DNA from 3 places in the Arthrobacter sp. E1SS-5 genome. Region 1 is predicted to be linked to each of the others. Evidence: predicted binding sites of a transcription regulator. Region 1 holds the regulator's gene; each other region holds the start of a gene.
What was found. Region 1 encodes LexA, which represses DNA repair genes until DNA is damaged. Its sites were predicted from a motif close to TCGAACANNTGTTCGA; they were not measured.
Positions count from the first base shown of each region.

Region 1 (2,230 bases):
CATTGACGTTCAGAAGGATGGGGACGTCCAGTTGGGGCGCCCCATAAGGGGTGAGCCCGCGAAGGTTGCTGCGAAGGGGAAGCCGGTTCAGACGCTCTAGCTGGTCGTTCACCTGAACAGTTTAGTTGCCGCAGCAACGACCGGAAAATGTGACGGGTCCTGTTCGCCCTCGGCGTGCGCCCCGGCCGCTGGCGGCGGATGGGCAGCGGGTTCAGTGTGTAGGGACGAACAGCTGCTGCCCCGGCAGGACGGATCCGGCGCTGAGGTTGTTGAGCTGGACGATATCCGCGACCACGTCCCGGGCATCGCGGCCCGGATCAACCGCACCGGCGATGGTCCACAGCGACTGGCCCGGCTGCACCGTCACGGTGACCGTGGGTGTCACCGCCAGGTCCGAGACGGAGTCGGAGGCCTTGGCCGGAGAGTTGAAGAACCCCGACAGCGACAGCAGGAGAACCGCGAGGAGTACCAACGGAACGCCGATCAGGACGATCCGTCCCCGCCGGGTGAGCCGCAGGGGCGCGGGTGAAGCTGAAACCTGGTGACGAGATGAAGCTGACATGAACTGAGCCCTCCTGGACCTGCCGTGCTGCCCGGGTGTCCACCCGCGGCCGCCCCGACCATTCAGACCGCGGCCCGGAACTTCCTCCGGCCACGTTTTCGAATAGGGCATGCGCTGGTTAGAACACATGTTCGAACTTTACTTGTTTAAGTTTTAGCACCTATCAACGAATAATGTCGAGACTCGCTAGAACAAATGTTTGAAAAAGCAATGTGGCTGGCCTAGCTTTGAACCTAAGAACATCCACCCCTGAAGTTGAACAGCAGGGTCTGACAATGACAGTGGGAGTGCTTCCGGCGGCGCTGTAAAAAGCGCTGTGGCGGAAGGTCCGGCGGCAAGCGAAAGGCATTGGCGAATATGGCAGCAGCAGCCGCCGGGGGCAGGACCGCCCCGCAAAGCAAGAGGACCGCCAAGGGCCTGACGGCCAGGCAAAAGAAGATTCTCGAAACCATCCAGCGCTCGGTCAATGAGAACGGGTACCCGCCCTCCATGCGCGAAATCGGCGATACCGTGGGGCTGGCAAGCCTGTCCAGCGTGACGCACCAGCTGTCCCAGCTGGAAAAACTGGGTTACCTTCGCCGCGATCCCAAGCGGCCGCGCGCCATGGAAGTGCTGATGCCCCTCACGCTGGACGGCGGTGCCGGTAAGGCCGCAGGCACCTCTCCTGCGCCCCAGCCCGCCGGTGGTGGCGCCTCGGTGACCGAGCTTCCCACTGCGCTCGATACGGCAATGGTTCCGCTTGTGGGCAGGATCGCTGCCGGCGGTCCCATCCTGGCCGAGCAGCTGGTCGAGGATGTCATGCCCCTCCCCCGCCAGCTTGTGGGCCAGGGCGAGCTCTTCATGCTGCGGGTGGCGGGCGACTCCATGGTGGACGCCGCCATCTGCGACGGCGACTGGGTGGTGGTCCGGCGCCAGGTGGACGCAGCCAACGGGGACATCGTTGCAGCCCTGCTCGACGACGAAGCTACCGTTAAGACCTTCCGCCAGCGCGACGGCCACACTTGGCTGCTTCCCCAAAACACGCAGTACGAACCCATCCTGGGCGACCACGCCACCATCATGGGCAAGGTTGTCTCGGTCCTGCGTTCGCTCTAGCCCATTCTCTTCGGCGAAAACACACCGGCCCAAAATCCAGCCGGAGGTCCCCAATCTGCCGCAGGCCCGCCCCGGTTCCACCGGCGCGGGCCTGCGGCACTTCCGGATCTACCGGAGCGCGTCCGCGCCGAGCCTGGTGAGGGCTGCCAGCGCCTTGCTGCGGTCCGTGGTTGCCCAGAACGGCGGCAGGGCGCCCCGCAGGAATCCGGCGTACCGCTCGGTAGCCAGCCGGGAGTCGAGTACGGCCACCACACCCTTGTCTCCTGTTGACCTGATAAGCCGCCCGGCGCCCTGGGCCAGCCGGATGGCAGCGTGGGTGGCTGAAACGGACATGAAGCCATTGCCGCCCGCCTGCGCCACGGCGCGCGAACGCGCCGTCATCAGCGGATCGTCGGGCCGCGGGAACGGGATCCGGTCAATCACCACCAGCCGGCAGGAGCCGCCCGGGACGTCGACTCCCTGCCACAGGGACATGGTTCCGAACAGGCAGGTGTCCGGTTCATCGGCGAACTGCTTAACCAGGGCAGTCATGGTCGATTCCCCCTGGCAGAGGACGGTCATGTCCAGCTTGGG
Region 1 covers NZ_CP172703.1:1,557,564-1,559,793, reverse strand. The annotation lists gene ACIGJD_RS07230 (histidinol-phosphate transaminase) at 1-112, opposite strand, end outside; gene ACIGJD_RS07225 (LysM peptidoglycan-binding domain-containing protein) at 212-562, opposite strand; gene lexA (transcriptional repressor LexA) at 920-1,657, shown strand; gene ACIGJD_RS07215 (ATP-dependent DNA helicase) at 1,766-2,230, opposite strand, start outside.

Region 2 (2,230 bases), 340 kb from region 1:
GGTACCGAACGGAGCCTTAGATCCAGCCAGAGCGTAGCCTTATAGGACGTCAAACAGTGGCGGTCCCACGGTCTTTCATGATGCCTTTCCAGCAAAGACAACACACGGCCCAACTGCATCCAGAAGGTCGAGATGGAAAGATACGATCCTCGCCCCGCAGCCCTGCACCTCCTGGAAAAAGGTGAGCTCTCTATGGAGGACCTCTGGCTTCAGTACAAATCGCGAGGAGGAAACGCTGGCGTCCTGGAACTGGACGCTTTCGTTCATGACATCCCCCTCCTCCAAGGGCTAGAGGTAGAAGTTCTGAGAGTGACACTGGAAGAACTGGCTAAATGAGACCGGGGATGGGACCCCTAAACGTGTCAAAACCTATGCCCATGAGGGGTCTTTAGGCCGTACGAAAAATCTCCTGGTCCTGCCAAACTTCCCTCCATGGCGTTCTTCCTCACATACGTGACGGACAAAGGGTCGGGCTGTTTTGCGGTTGAAGCCACGGGTATCAGCGACGCCCTCACCAAGGCCAAGAACGCTATCCACGGTTTGGGCTGCACCAGCGCGACCTTACGCCAAACCACCGAATCCCACCCGTCCTTTGGCGGGGGATACGTCGTGGCAGCCTACACAACAGCCATGGGCTGGAAAACCAAGGACTGACGACCCCGGAGTAGCATCCGCCCACCCTCTGCAGCCGCTCCCCAGTGGCCCCTTATCCGGCAGCATCCGGCAACGTCGACTTCCACGAGATCCACTGCCAAAATCGAGCGACAACAGCCGCATAAGAGGGCGATTTGACCACTATAGGAGCATCGTCGTAGACACACAAGGGCCAGGGGGTCCGGAGCTCTGCGACGGCGCGCCCTGGACCCAACAGCCGGCCGCGCCAGCGGACGCCCATCAACTGGTTGAAGCGCAGCGAAAACCAGGGCGAGCCCCGGTTCGCCCGCGCGCTCGGCGTCGGTCCTGTCCACAGTTGGGGGCAATGCGGGTTATCCACGGCTGGATTTTTGGGAGCCACGAGGAAGCTCCCTTCGGCAGTAGCAGCGGTGGATAACGCAGATGAAATTGTCCCCGGCCGTGGGCAGCGACCCCTCCCTTGGTAGCCGGTCAACAATCCTGCATCACATGCAACTTCGCCCGGAAATCCTGCTTTGTCAGGGTCAGCGAGTACGCTTAGGGAATCGAACAAATATTCGAATAAAAGGTGTGTTGTGAGCGTCATTGTCGGTCCCCGCGTGATAGATGCGGGCGCGTCTCTGTTGTCGGTGCTGGTCTCCCCGGTGCCGGTCGCGGCAGGGTTCCCCTCGCCGGCGCAGGACTACTTCGACGGCCGGATCGACCTGAATGCGCACCTGATTAAGGACGTCACTAGCACCTACGTGGTGCGGGTGTCCGGGGAGTCGATGCACGGGGCCGGGATCAGCGACGGGGATGAGCTGATCGTTGACCGGGCGCTGGAGCCGCGTGACGGGTCCGTGGTCGTCGCTGTCCTGGATGGGGAGCTGACGATCAAGCGGCTGAGGATCACACCGAAGGGAGTGATCCTGCAGGCGGAGAACCCTGAGTACCCGGACATTGAAGTGCCGGCCCTGTCTGATCTGACGATATGGGGCACGGCCTTCCGGTGTTTGCATCATGTCTAAGCCGGCCCTGATGCGGCACATGCCGCAGATCGCTCACGTGGACGTCAACTGCTTCTACGCCTCGGCGGAGCGTGCGTTCAACCCTTCCCTGGAAGGCAAGCCCGTGATCGTGCTGTCCAAAAATGACGGCTGCGCTGTCACCCGCTCCCCCGAAGCCAAGGCCCTGGGTATCGGCATGGGCGATCCCTGGTTCAAGCTGGCTCCTAGGGCCAAGGAATGGGGCCTGGTCGCGCTGTCCAGCAACTACGAGCTGTATGGCGATATCAGTTCCCGTGTGATGGAGCTGCTGGGACGGTACTCGGCCTGGCTGGAGGTTTACAGCATCGATGAGGCCTTCCTCGGCGTCAAAGGTACCCCTGCAGAGCTCCTGGCGCTGGGCCGGTCGATGAAAGCGGCTGTCCGGCGCAACGTCGGCGTGCCGGTCTGCGTCGGGATCGCACCGACGAAGACGCTGGCGAAGCTGGCCAACAAGTGGGCGAAGAACAACAAGGCCTTCGGCGGGGTATGCCACTGGGACTCTGTCCCCGCCCCGGAGCGCGAGGCGCTGCTGGGTCGGCTGTCCGTCGAGGAAGTGTGGGGCGTCGCCGGAC
Region 2 covers NZ_CP172703.1:1,900,401-1,902,630, reverse strand. The annotation lists gene ACIGJD_RS08825 (IS110 family RNA-guided transposase) at 1-45, shown strand, start outside; gene ACIGJD_RS08820 (hypothetical protein) at 433-654, shown strand; gene ACIGJD_RS08815 (LexA family protein) at 1,209-1,640, shown strand; gene ACIGJD_RS08810 (Y-family DNA polymerase) at 1,633-2,230, shown strand, end outside.
Region 2: the regulator LexA is predicted to act here: its motif matches at 1,179-1,194, upstream of ACIGJD_RS08815 (LexA family protein).

Region 3 (2,230 bases), 1.7 Mb from region 1:
TCTTTTCCTTCAGGGTGCCGGAGAGGCAGACGGTGGCGATCCCGGTGCGCATCAGGCGGCCACCTCCTCGGCGGCCACGAGCTCCAGGAAGTGTGAGCGCATGCGGTCCGGGTCTGCCTCCAGCCCGGTGAAGATCCGGAAGGCGTCGGCGGCCTGGCCTACCGCCATCCGGCCTCCGTCCAGCACCTCGCAGCCCTTGGCGCGGGCCCCCCGGACCAGTTCGGTGTCGATGGGACGGTAGACGATGTCCGCCACCCAGTGCCGGGACTCCAGCAGGTCAAGGTCCAGCGGGACGCCGGGATGGGCGGCCATGCCCACCGGGGTGCAGTGCACCAAACCGTCGGCCAGGCTCATCAGCTGCGGCAGCTCCGCCGTCGTGCGTGCCGTAACGGTGCTGTGGGGGAAGAAGCCCTGCAGCTCGGCGGCCCGTGCGGCTGCCCTGGCGGGGTCCATGTCCACGAGGTCCAGGGTGTGCACGCCGGCGGTGAGCAGGGCGTAGGCAACGGCGGATCCCGCGCCGCCGGCGCCAAGCTGCACCACGCGGTCCAGCCGGGCCCCGGGAAGTCCGGCGGCGAGCGCGGCGGCGAAGCCGGAGAAATCGGTGTTGTGGCCAATGAACTTGCCGTCACGGATGACAACCGTATTGACCGCGCCGAGCCGGCGCGCATCGGGGCTTACTTCGTCCAGGTGCTCCAGGACCAGCTGCTTGCAGGGATGGGTGATGTTCAGGCCGTTGAAGCCCAGGGTGCGGGCACAGTTCAGGATGGCACCCACGGCTTCTCCGGTAAGCCCCAGTTCCAGCAGGTCGATGGGGCGGTACAGGTAGCGCAGGCCCTGCACGTCACCTTCCCGTTCGTGCATGGGCGGCGTGAGCGATGGCATCACGCCATCACCAACCAGTCCCACCAGGTAGGACTCAGTTCGATTGCTCATGCGTGCAGCTCCTTTGGTACAGCACCTGGCAGCGGCGGAACTTTGCCGCGCTGCAGGTGATAGGGATTACGGTACATCAAATGTTCACTTATCGCACTTATGTTCTACATACGAACAAGAATGGCTTTGTAGGGTCTGATTTGGCGTTCTGCTACCGCTGCGGCAGCCTCGCCGCCAGCTCGGCGGCAGCTTCCTGCAGGAGGGGGACGTGGGCGATCAGCTCGTCCAGGCCCAGGCGGAAGACGGGCACCGCTGTTGCCAGTGAGGCGAAGGCATGCCCCTGGTCGTTGAGCAGCGGTACGGCCACTGCGCGCATTCCGGCCTCGTTTTCCTCATCCATGACGGCGTAGCCCTGCCGGCGCACCTTCCCGATTTCAGCCCTAAAGGCATCCCGGTCGGTGATCGACTTCCCCGTGAGTTCTTCCAGCGGCAGCTCGTCCAGCAGTTTTTCCCGTTCAGCATCCTCGGCGAACGCCACCAGGGCCTTGCCCACCGCGGTAGTGGAGAGCGAGCCCAAGTGGCCGGGGTCGCTGGTCACACGGAAAGTCTGCGGCCCGTCCACCTTGCTGACCGTCAGGTGGTGCAGGCCGTCGCGGACACTGAGGATGCTGGCCTCGCCGGTCCGCTCGGTGACCCGGCGGAGGATGGGCACGGCTGTCCCCGCGAAGCCGTGGTGGTTGGAGACCCGCTGGCCCAGCTGGAAGATCCGCAGGCCCAGATGGTAGCGGCGGCCGTCCGGCTCGTAGTCGACGAAGCCGTCGCGGGTCAGGGAGCCGAGCAGGCGGTAAGTGGTGCTGAAGGGAAGTTCCGCACGGCGGGAAATATCCGCGGCGGTTGCGCCGCGCGGTTCGTCCCCCAGCAGGACAAGCAGGCCAAGGGCCTTGCCCACCATGTCCGTGCGGTCGGCAGGACGTCCGCCAACCTTCCCCTCCGGCGGCATGGCATTCACGGGTTCCGCGGCGGGGACTGCGGCAGCGGATTCTTCATTGACCGCTGTGGTTTGGTTCACACTCATAGCTCCATGTTGCCACAATGTGAGAGCTACTTCTAGATGGTGATTATTTTTCTTGACAGGTGACAGCCCTCACAGTCATAGTTTCTGTATCGCACAAGCAGCTCCCACCATGTGGCTGCTTATGCCGGGTCTTTTCCGGACTCCAGCCGCATCACGCCCCGCCCGCACCAAGGCAGCGGCGGCTGCGACCCCCAGATCCATCCGCGACAATGTCGTCACACCAAAGGAACACCATGAGCAAGACACTTCCGTCCGCAGGGGCGGGTGCCCTCACGCATGCCG
Region 3 covers NZ_CP172703.1:4,285,968-4,288,197, forward strand. The annotation lists gene ACIGJD_RS19960 (bifunctional sugar phosphate isomerase/epimerase/4-hydroxyphenylpyruvate dioxygenase family protein) at 1-52, opposite strand, end outside; gene ACIGJD_RS19965 (shikimate dehydrogenase) at 52-933, opposite strand; gene ACIGJD_RS19970 (IclR family transcriptional regulator) at 1,085-1,948, opposite strand; gene ACIGJD_RS19975 (MFS transporter) at 2,182-2,230, shown strand, end outside.
Region 3: the regulator LexA is predicted to act here: its motif matches at 1,025-1,040, upstream of ACIGJD_RS19965 (shikimate dehydrogenase).